Regions from separate parts of the Bacillus sp. FAU20 genome, predicted to be linked through region 1. Evidence: predicted binding sites of a transcription regulator. Region 1 holds the regulator's gene; the other holds the start of a gene.
What was found. The regulator Rex, encoded in region 1, represses fermentation and respiration genes when NADH is low (regulators of the CRP and FNR family bind a similar motif). The targets are predictions, from matches to a motif close to TTGTGAAATATTTCACAA.
Positions count from the first base shown of each region.

Region 1 (6,074 bases):
AAGAAGATATCCCCGAAAAACATTTTGAAACATCACCCCATTATAGAAGATGCTAATATTGTCAATCTTTGTCGTTAAATCGATATTTCGTGTCAAATTGTTAATATATATAGGGTTACGATAGATATATTTGAAAAATCGTTAGTATATTCTAAGTTACGATTGATATACTCAAAAAATTGTTTCTGTATTAAAAGAAAAGAAGATGTCGCATAGTCAAAAATCCTGACTTATGAGACATCTTCTTTATTTAAATATGCTTATACATGCAGCTCTTCCCATTCTGCCATACAAGTTTCAAGTTGTTCTTGTAGCGTTTGCTTTTTAGTTGTAATTTCACTAGCTTTTTCATAATCTGCATATATTTCTGGTAAGCAAAGTTGATCTTCTAACGTAGCAATTTCTTCTTCTAATTCTAATATACTTTGTTCTAGCTCTTCAATTTTTCTAGTGCGTTGACGCTCTAGTTTTTTACGCTCTTTTTCTTCTAAATAATTTAATTTCTCTTGTGCAACCACCTTTTGAACAGGAATGTCACTTTCTTGCTGTTCAAGTTCTGCACGTTCAATCATTTCATTTTTCTTTTCAACGTAGTAATCGTAATCCCCTAAATATTCCTGTGCACCTTCTGTTGATAACTCAACCACAGTCGTTGTTACACGGTTAATAAAGTAGCGGTCATGTGAGACGAATAGAAGAGTCCCTGGGTAATCAATTAAAGCATTCTCCAAAATTTCTTTACTATTTAAATCAAGGTGGTTCGTAGGCTCATCTAGAATTAATAAATTTGATTTTTGCATCATAAGTTTTGCAAGAGCTAATCGAGCTTTTTGTCCACCACTAAGGGAAGATACTGGTTTCAGTACATCATCTCCTGTGAATAAAAAATTCCCGAGTATAGTACGGATTTCTTTTTCAGGTTGCAGTGGATATTCATCCCATAGTTCATTTAAAACCCGTTTAGAAGATGTTAAGTTTGCTTGTTCTTGATCATAATAACCAACAGATACATTTGATCCGAAAGAAACATCACCATTTAATAGTGGTAACTTATTCACAATAGACTTTAATAATGTGGATTTCCCAATTCCATTTGGACCAACTAAAGCAACACTATCTCCGCGAGTTAAGCGCATAGTTACATGTTCAATTATAGGGTTCTCATCATAGCCGATGGTTGCATCATTTACTTGTAAAACATCATTTCCACTTTGCTTTTCAATATCGAAGTGGAATGATGCTGACTTAGAATCCCCTAATGGTCTTGTTAATAATTCCATTCTGTCTAGTTGTTTACGGCGACTTTGAGCCCGTTTCGTTGTAGAAGCGCGAGCTATATTCTTTTGAACGAAGTCCTCAAGTTTTGCGATTTCATCTTGTTGTTTTTCGTAACGTTTCATTTCTTGCTCATATAATGCTGATTTTAAGTCTAAATATTTACTGTAGTTACCAACAAATCGTCTGCTTTCTTTATTCGAAATTTCATATACTTGTGTAACGAGTTTGTCTAAGAAATAACGGTCATGTGAAACGATTAATATTGCGCCAGGATAACCTTGTAAATATTGCTCAAGCCACGTTAATGTTTCGATGTCTAAATGGTTTGTAGGCTCATCCAAAATAAGTAAGTCTGGTTTTGTTAATAATAATTTCCCGAGAGCTAATCTTGTTTTTTGCCCGCCGCTTAAAGTAGAAATCGTCGTCTGGTGCGTTTCAACTGGGAAGCCAAGGCCGCTTAAAATGGAGCGAATATCCGCTTCATATTGATATCCACCTTGATCTTTATAATTGAGTTGCAATTGGTCATACTCAGCTAACAATCTTTCATATGTAGCTTCGTTTGAAAAGTTTTCTTCTTTTCCCATTTCTTGCTCAAGCCTTCGAAGTTTTGTCTCCATTTGCTGTAAGTGGGTAAAGACGGTTAGCATTTCATCCCAAATTGTTAAAGACGTTTCTAGTCCAGTATTTTGAGCTAAATATCCGATTGAGACATCTTTTGGTTTTATAATTTCGCCACCATCATGAGATAATTCACCAGCGATTATTTTTAATAATGTAGATTTTCCTGCTCCATTCCTTCCAACTAATGCGATACGATCTTTTGTTTGTACTTCCAATTTTATGTTTGCCAGAATTGTTTCTGCACCGTATAATTTCGAAAGCGCGTTTACTTGTAATAAAATCAATGTTTTCACCTCAAATAATTTCTTAACTTTGCCATGTTTATATTTCTCAATCATACTAAAAATAGTGTATAGTTTAAAATAAAGAGAGAATACTTCTTCTCTTTATTATACAAGGAATTTAATGAGTGCTAAACTTCTGTATTTGATTAAAGTATATGAATAATGATAGGAAGAGAGGAGAGGTCATATGGATCAGCAAAAGATTCCACAAGCCACTGCTAAAAGATTGCCTCTATACTATCGATTTATCCAAAACTTATCTCTTTCTGGTAAGCAGCGTGTTTCATCGGCCGAATTGAGTGAGGCAGTAAAAGTAGATTCCGCAACAATACGAAGAGATTTTTCGTATTTTGGAGCGTTAGGGAAAAAGGGATATGGATATAACGTAAATTATTTATTATCATTTTTCCGCGAAACACTTGATCAAGATGATATAACACGTGTAGCACTTATTGGAGTAGGTAATTTAGGGACCGCTTTCTTACATTATAATTTCACGAAAAACAATAATACAAAAATTGAAATGGCATTTGATGTTAGTGAAGAGAAAGTTGGAACAGAAATCGGGGGCATTCCTGTATATCATTTAGATGAATTAGAAGAGAGATTATCAAATGATATACAAGTGGCAATATTAACAGTACCAGCCACAGTAGCACAAGCTGTAGCAGATAGATTAGCTGAAACGAGCGTGCACGGTATTTTGAATTTCACACCAGCGCGATTAAACGTATCAGAGAATATTAGAATTCATCATATTGACTTAGCTGTAGAGTTACAAACATTAGTTTACTTTTTGAAAAACTATCCACAATAAAACGCAGAGGAAGCGACCTCTGCGTTTTATTATTGTTTCTTCTTTGTGAATTTAACTAATATAAGGCGAAGTGCCAAATTAAAATCAATTGTTGCCATAACTGCAAATAGTATTGTCCACATATTCCAGATTGTATCTGTCACGTTCGTAATGGCCAAGCGTGTAAAGATACATCCAAGAAGGAAGTATAGTGCAGCCATGAACAATGGTGAGTTTCTCATACAAAAAATCCTCCGATAAAGCCTTGCATTTTTTCAGCTTCTTTAATCATTTCTTGAATTTGCTCATTGCTCATAAAAATTTGCCCAATAGCAACTAATGTATTCATCGCAACATGAGCTGCAATCGGAACGATAATACGTTTCGTCTTCACATATAAGAAGGCGAATACGAGCCCCATAGCAGTGTATACCAATAAGTGAGTAAAATCAAAATGAATTGCTGCGAATACAAGCGAACTAATGATAGCTGCAATAAAGAAGTTAAACTTCTTATAAAGTGCACCAAATAAAATTTTTCTAAATACGATTTCTTCTAAGATAGGTCCGATTATAGATACGACAATAAGGAACCAAGGTGTCGTTCTTGCAATTTCCATCAGTTTCATTGTATTTTCTGAACCTTGCTTAATTCCTAGTAGCTGCATCTCGATCATACCGGCAACTATTTGTGAAAAGAAAGCTAAGAAGAACCCGATGAAAATCCATCCAATAGTAGCTGGGACAGAAGAGCGCATTGCATCTAAATGCCTGTCACGAATATCTGTTCTAAGTAACCAAAGTATGATACATAATGCAACAAAGAAGCTAATAATTGCCCAGTGTCCCATTATGATTTGTCCTTTTTCCTCAATGGTAAATCCTCTATTATCATAGAGTCCTGTTTTTAGGAGAAGTGGTAATCCAACAACGCCAGATAACTGCATTAAAATGTATGTAACGATAATCCACCAGTATTGTTTCTTCAAATGGTTTAACCATCCTTTCTAACTCTAGTGTATGAGATAAGGTAGGATAACATGTAAATATGTTATCTACGATATAAACTTTCATTCGAATTATGATTTTTTTGTAAATCTTTATTTGAAATTAAAGTAGGAGACAGGAAAAAGTTGTACGTTTAGCGAAAACAACTTAGGGTGTCTTTCATATTGTAACATACGAGTAGGGGAAACAACGATTCATATAGTAAAGGCGGTATTCTATATAGAAAGTTTATATAGTAATTTGCGAAAAAATTATGATTTTTTTACTTGCAAAAGAAATTGAGATTATTTATTATTATAAGTGTGTTAGCACTCGGATGACTTGAGTGCTAATAAAAGAAATTTACATAACAAAATGAGGAGGTTATTGTTCATGCTAAAGCCATTAGGTGATCGCGTTGTAATTGAGCTTGTTCAAGCAGAAGAAAAAACAGCAAGTGGTATTGTATTACCAGATACTGCAAAAGAAAAACCACAAGAGGGTAAAGTTGTTGCAGTAGGTACTGGTCGAGTGCTTGAGAATGGTGAGCGTGTTGCTTTAGAGGTAGCAGCAGGTGATCTTATCATCTTCTCAAAATATGCAGGTACTGAAGTGAAATATGAAGGTACAGACTACTTGATTTTACGTGAAAGTGACATTTTAGCAGTTATCGGTTAATTATATAAATCTTAAAAAATCCAAGGGGGTCAATTATTATGGCAAAAGATATTAAATTTAGTGAAGAAGCACGTCGTTCGATGCTTCGCGGTGTCGACACTCTTGCAAACGCAGTAAAAGTAACACTTGGACCAAAAGGTCGTAACGTTGTACTTGAGAAAAAATTTGGTTCACCACTTATTACAAATGATGGTGTAACAATCGCAAAAGAAATCGAATTAGAAGATGCATTCGAAAACATGGGTGCGAAGTTAGTAGCAGAAGTTGCTAGCAAAACAAACGATGTAGCTGGTGACGGAACAACAACTGCAACTGTATTAGCGCAAGCTATGATTCGTGAAGGTCTTAAAAACGTAACAGCTGGTGCGAACCCAATGGGTCTTCGTAAAGGTATCGAAAAAGCTGTTACTGCTGCAATTGAAGAATTAAAAACGATTTCTAAACCAATCGAAGGCAAATCTTCTATCGCACAAGTAGCTGCTATTTCTGCAGCTGACGAAGAAGTAGGTCAATTAATCGCTGAAGCAATGGAGCGCGTTGGTAACGACGGCGTTATTACTTTAGAAGAGTCTAAAGGATTCACAACAGAATTAGACGTAGTAGAAGGTATGCAATTTGATCGTGGATATGCATCTCCTTACATGATTACTGATTCTGACAAAATGGAAGCAGTTCTTGATAACCCATACATCTTAATCACTGACAAAAAGATTTCTAACATTCAAGAAATCTTACCAGTATTAGAGCAAGTGGTACAACAAGGTAAACCACTTCTTATCATTGCTGAAGATGTAGAAGGCGAAGCTTTAGCTACATTAGTAGTGAACAAACTTCGTGGTACATTCAACGTAGTAGCTGTTAAAGCTCCTGGATTTGGTGACCGTCGTAAAGCAATGCTAGAAGATATCGCAATCTTAACAGGTGGCGAAGTAATCACTGAAGAATTAGGCCGTGACTTAAAATCTGCTACAGTTGAATCTTTAGGACGCGCTGGTAAAGTTGTTGTAACGAAAGAAAATACAACTGTAGTTGAAGGTGTAGGAAGCACAGAACAAATCGAAGCTCGCATCGGTCAAATCCGTGCGCAATTAGAAGAAACAACTTCTGAATTCGATCGTGAAAAATTACAAGAGCGTCTTGCAAAACTTGCAGGTGGCGTAGCGGTAATTAAAGTAGGTGCAGCAACTGAAACTGAGTTGAAAGAACGCAAACTTCGCATTGAAGATGCACTTAACTCAACTCGTGCAGCAGTAGAAGAAGGTATCGTTGCAGGTGGTGGTACTTCACTTATGAACGTATACACAAAAGTAGCTTCTATCGTAGCTGAAGGCGACGAAGCAACAGGTATCAACATTGTACTTCGCGCACTAGAAGAGCCAGTTCGCCAAATCGCAATCAACGCTGGTCTAGAAGGATCTGTAGTTGTAG
Region 1 is NZ_JBVYHY010000017.1:47,310-53,383, forward strand. It holds gene AC0OM3_RS12620 (ABC-F family ATP-binding cassette domain-containing protein) at 261-2,186, opposite strand; gene AC0OM3_RS12625 (redox-sensing transcriptional repressor Rex) at 2,374-3,003, shown strand; gene AC0OM3_RS12630 (YdiK family protein) at 3,033-3,224, opposite strand; gene AC0OM3_RS12635 (CPBP family intramembrane glutamic endopeptidase) at 3,221-3,970, opposite strand; gene groES (co-chaperone GroES) at 4,362-4,646, shown strand; gene groL (chaperonin GroEL) at 4,685-6,074, shown strand, end outside.

Region 2 (6,074 bases), on a different contig from region 1:
TTATTACATATTCAACAAGTATATTTTTTATTTACGTGATATACGATTATTTTCAAAGTTATGTAAGTCAAACTGTATATAATATTATCGTTATGTTATTAGGGGTAGTATGGTCTGGAATTTTAGCATATGGAGCAGCCGTATTTTTAATTAAACCACTTCGCAAGTTAGAGGAAGCGGCAAGAAAAGCAGCTGAGGGTGATATTCGTGAAGATGTTCCATTACCGAAGACAGATGATGAAATTAAATCTTTAAGTGTTGCATTTAATATGATGTTAGGAAACTTAAGGGGCATGGTAAAAAATATTGATACAACATTTTCGTATACAAATAATCAAGTACAGCAGATTAGAAAACAAACAGGCGAAGCAACGAGACAAGCGCAAGGTGTATCTGAGACACTTGCAGAGATTTCTTCAGGCGCTGAGCAATCAGCGGCATCAATTCAAGCAATTGTTTCTGCTGTTGATACAACGACGTCTATTGCAAGTGAAGTAGAAGAAAAAGCGAAGCAGTCTGATACATTGTCTTCAGAAATGGTTGAAGCTTTAGGGCATAGTACTCGTGTTTTTACGTCTTTAATTCAAGGTATTCAAACATTGGCAAAAGAAAATGAAGATTCAATGCAAAATGTACAGAAGTTAGAAGAACGAATGAAACAAGTAGAACATATTGTGTCTGTTGTGAGTGCGATTGCTAGCCAAACGAATTTATTAGCACTAAATGCTTCTATTGAGGCAGCTCGCGCAGGAGAGCATGGAAGAGGTTTTGCGGTTGTTGCGGAAGAAGTACGTAAACTTGCTGATGAAAGTGATCATTCTGCAAGAAACATATCGCAGTTATTACGGAATATGCAAGATGAAGTACAACAAGTTGCAATGAAAATGACAGAACAAGTGAAAATAGCTAAAGAAGAGGCGAAACGTGGGGAAGCTACGGAATTAATTTTAAAAGAAATGTCATCAAGTGTTATGGAAGTAGCCGATGCAACTCAGCAAATTAGTAGTTATATGAATGAACAAGTGAGCCACATTCATCAAACAGGAGCACAAACAAAAGCTGTAGCAGCAATTGCTGAAGAAACGTCAGCTGGTTCGCAAGAAGTGGCGCGTGTGACGCTACAACAGTCTAAAAATATGATAGTAATCGATCAATTATTAAAGGATTTAGAGAAGCAAGCAACTGATTTGAAACAAACAATTGAACGATTTTCAATGTAAAAGGAAGAACAGAATGCTGTTCTTCTCTTTTTTATTTAGCTTGATTTAATATTTACAGTTAAACTATGAACGTTTCCGCAACATTCTTTTCTGTCCCTTTCGGATGAAAATTATAGCGAGCTATAATATTAAAAGGGGTGTCTTTTATGAAAAAAGAAAAAAGACAACGGTTAATTAAACAATTTGTAAAGGAGTATGAAATAGATAAGCAAGAAAGATTAGTAGAATTGTTAGCAAAAAAAGGTGTATTAGTAACACAAGCTACGGTTTCTCGCGATATTCGTGAGTTAAACTTAACGAAGGTACCTTCTCAAGAAGGATTAATGATATATAAAGTTTTCTCAGAAGAGCATTTACAAACTGATATAAAGTTGAAGAAAAAATTACGAGAAGTTGTTGTAAAAATTGATTGTGTAGATCAATTAATGGTTATTAAAACATTACCTGGTAATGCACATGTTATTGGTGTTTTATTTGATGAGTTAGATTGGAAAGAAAAAATAGGATGTATATGTGGAAATGATACATGCCTTATAATTTCACAGTCGAAATCAGATAGGGAGATTATAGAAGAAAGATTAAATTTAATTATTTAGATACAAAAATCCTGTTTTTAATAAAATTAAAAACAGGATTTTTGTTTAAATACGGAAGTTAAATATTCAACATATATGCATAATATATGTATTTTTTATTGAGAAAGCGAGATAGTTTGTTATAAAAATACATATTCGTATGATTTTAAAAAAATAACTTGTTTAATATTTCACAATGATAATGTGGATGCTTTCACAAAGATGAAAGTGCAGAGCATTTATTATGTACTTGTAAGACATCAAACATATTTAAAAGGAGGTACAACAAATGAAACATCCGATACATGTTACTTCAGAAATTGGGGAATTACAAACGGTTTTATTAAAACGACCGGGTAAAGAAGTGGAAAACTTGACGCCAGATTATTTGCAGCAATTATTATTTGACGATATTCCATACTTACCAATTATTCAAAAAGAGCATGATTATTTTGCACAAACGTTACGCAATCGGGGTGTTGAAGTTCTTTATTTAGAAAAACTAGCCGCTGAGGCGTTAGTAGATAAAAAACTTCGAGAAGAATTTGTTGATCGTATTTTAAAAGAAGGACAGGCCGACGTAAATGTTGCACATCAAACTTTAAAAGAATATTTACTTTCCTTTTCAAATGAAGAATTAATTCAAAAAATTATGGGCGGTGTACGGAAAAACGAAATTGAAACAAGTAAGAAGACACATTTATATGAATTAATGGAAGATCACTATCCGTTTTACTTAGATCCAATGCCTAATTTATATTTTACTCGTGATCCAGCAGCTAGCGTGGGCGATGGCTTAACGATAAATAAGATGAGAGAACCAGCGCGTAGACGTGAATCATTGTTCATGGAGTACATCATTAAATATCATCCAAGATTCGCAAAACATACTGTACCAATCTGGTTAGATCGTGATTATAAATTTCCAATTGAAGGTGGCGACGAGCTAATTTTAAATGAAGAAACAATTGCGATTGGAGTATCTGCTCGTACTTCAGCTAAAGCAATTGAACGTTTAGCTAAAAATCTCTTTAGCCGACAAAATAAAATTAAGAAAGTGTTAGCAATAGAAATTCCAAAATGCCGAGCATTTATGCATCTAGATACAGTATTTACAATGGTTGATTATGACAAGTTTACAATTCACCCAGCCATTCAAGGGCCAAAAGGGAATATGAATATTTATATTTTAGAAAAAGGATCAGATGAGGAAACTCTTAAAATTACACATCGTACTTCTTTAATGGAAGCATTAAAAGAGATATTAGGCTTAAGTGAATTAGTTCTTATTCCATGTGGAGGAGGAGATGTAATTGCTTCTGCTCGTGAACAATGGAATGATGGCTCGAACACATTAGCAATCGCGCCAGGTGTAGTTGTTACATATGATCGCAACTATGTATCCAATACGTTATTACGGGAACATGGTATAGAAGTGATTGAGGTGCTAAGTTCGGAATTATCTCGTGGTCGTGGGGGTCCACGTTGCATGAGTATGCCAATTGTTCGTAAAGATATTTAGTATAAATAACGGAGAAAGTAGGGATGAAGTATGTTAATGACTAGACCAAATTTAAAAGGAAGAAGCTTTCTAGCAGAAAAAGATTTTACACAAGAAGAATTGTTATATTTTCTAGATTTGGCAGCAGAATTAAAAGAGAAAAAGAAAAATGGTATCCCGCATCATTATTTAGAAGGTAAAAATGTAGCGCTCTTATTTGAAAAAACTTCTACTCGTACGCGTTGTGCATTTACAGTAGCATGTACAGATTTAGGGGCAAATCCTGAATATTTAGGGAAAGGTGATATTCAACTTGGGAAAAAAGAATCTGTAGAGGATACAGCAAAAGTGTTAGGGCGTATGTTTGACGGAATTGAGTTTCGTGGATTTAGTCATGAAACTGTAGAATCTTTAGCACAAAATTCTGGTGTGCCGGTTTGGAATGGATTAACAGACATGTGGCATCCAACACAAACACTAGCAGATTTATTAACAATTAGAGAACATATAGGAAAATTAAAAAATGTGAAGCTCGTTTATGTTGGAGATGGACGAAATAATGTTGCTAATAGTTTACTAGTTGGTGGAGCAATCATTGGAATGGATGTACGTATTTGTACACCGGAATCTTTATGGCCTGCACAAGAAGTAATTGATTTAGCAAAAAAATATAACGAACAGGTAATGATAACAAGTAATGTGGAAGAAGCTGTTGCGAATGCAGATGTAATTTATACAGATGTATGGGTGTCTATGGGGGAAGAAGAAAAATTTGCTGAACGTGTGGAGTTATTGAAACCTTATCAAGTAAATATGAAAATGATTAAAGAAACAGGGAATGAAAACGTGATTTTCTTACATTGTTTACCTGCATTTCATGATGTTGAAACGATGTATGGCGAAGAAGTTTATGAGAAATATGGGTTGAAAGAAATGGAGGTAACTGACGAAGTATTCCGCAGTAAACATTCAAAAGTGTTTGATCAAGCTGAAAATAGAATGCATACAATTAAAGCGGTTATGGCAGCTACTTTAGGAAACATGGAGTAAAGAAGAAAGGGAGTTTTCCTTTCTTCTTTCTCCTCCTTTAGACACTATCATTCACTATTGCTTTTGTATTGTTATTGCAATTAAAGAGAGGTGAGTGGAATGGGTGAAGATAAGAAATTAGGGTTGTTTACACTAACGGCTCTTGTAGTTGGGTCTATGATTGGTGGTGGAGCATTTAATTTAGCAAGTGATATGGCAAAAGGTGCTGGTGCGGGATCCATTATTATTGGTTGGGTTATAACAGGAATTGGAATGATTGCACTCGGATTATCTTTTCAAAATCTCACTGTAAAACGACCAGATTTAGATGGTGGTATTTTTAGCTATGCAAAAGCAGGGTTTGGTAATTTTATGGGATTTAATAGTGCGTGGGGATACTGGCTATCTGCTTGGCTTGGGAATGTAGCTTACGGTACATTATTGTTCTCTTCATTAGGATATTTCTTCCCGATCTTTGAAGGCGGGCAAAATGTAGCGTCTATTATTGGTGCAAGCGTATTATTATGGTGTGTTCACATGTTAATTTTACGTGGAGTTCAATCAGCAGCCCTTGTGAATTTAGTAACTACAATCGCAAAATTAGTACCTGTATTTGTATTTATTGTCATAGGAATCTTCGCGTTTCATATTGATACGTTCTTAGATGGATTTTGGGGGCAAACTGGTTCTTTTTCATGGGGAGCAGTTGGCAGCCAAGTTAAAAGTACAATGCTTGTAACTTTATGGGTATTTATTGGGGTAGAAGGGGCTGTTGTTTTATCCAGTCGAGCAAAAAATAGAAGTGATGTAGGGAAAGCAACCGTTATTGGCTTAATTGGTACACTCATCATTTACATTTTAATCACATTATTGTCTCTTGGACTTATGCAGCAAGCAGATATTGCAGGTTTGAAAAATCCGGCTATGGCTTATTTATTTGAAAGTGTTGTTGGAAAATGGGGTGCTATCTTTATTAATTTAGGTTTGGTCATCTCTGTATTAGGTGCTTGGTTAGGTTGGACTTTGCTCGCTTCTGAAATTCCATATTTAGCGGCTAAAGATGGAGTATTTCCAAAATGGTTCGCAAAAGAAAATAAAAATAAGGCTCCAGTAAATTCATTATGGATAACAAATGGTTTAATACAAATATTCTTGTTAACATTCGTCGTTTCTGATCAGGCGTATAACTTTGCATTCTCTTTAGCATCTTCAGCTATTTTAATCCCATATGCTTTTTCAGCATTTTATCAACTGAAGCATAGCTTAAAGTCTGAAGAAGCAGATCGAAATAAAAATATAATAATTGGCTTGATAGCAAGTATTTATGGCGTGTGGTTAGTTTATGCAGCCGGTTTAGAGTATTTATTATTAACAATGACTTTATATGCGCCAGGTATTTTTATTTTTTACAATGTTCAAAAGCAAAAGAGTTCGAAGCAAATATTTACTCGAGTGGAATTAGCATCATCCGTAGCAATTGGTGCCTTAGCATTCTTTGCGATTTATGGATTAATTACAGGCAGTATTACTTTATAAAGCGCTGTGAAAGCGAAATCAACTGGAGGGCTGGAATATGGTACGAAGAAAAATTGTAGTTGCACTAGGGGGAAATGCGATACAGTCTGGAGAAGCTACTGCGGGAGCGCAGCAAGAAGCGTTGGAAAAAACGGCGGAACAACTTGTGAAAATAATGGAAAATGATGTGGATATAGTAATTGCGCATGGAAATGGCCCACAAGTGGGAAATAT
Region 2 is NZ_JBVYHY010000027.1:69,826-75,899, forward strand. It holds partial or broken gene AC0OM3_RS26085 (HAMP domain-containing protein) at 93-278, shown strand; partial or broken gene AC0OM3_RS26090 (methyl-accepting chemotaxis protein) at 648-1,220, shown strand; gene argR (arginine repressor) at 1,367-1,816, shown strand; gene arcA (arginine deiminase) at 2,085-3,317, shown strand; gene argF (ornithine carbamoyltransferase) at 3,348-4,346, shown strand; gene arcD (arginine-ornithine antiporter) at 4,446-5,861, shown strand; gene arcC (carbamate kinase) at 5,899-6,074, shown strand, end outside.
Region 2: arcA (arginine deiminase) is a predicted target of Rex. The motif match lies at 1,975-1,992, and genes of this name have one in related genera.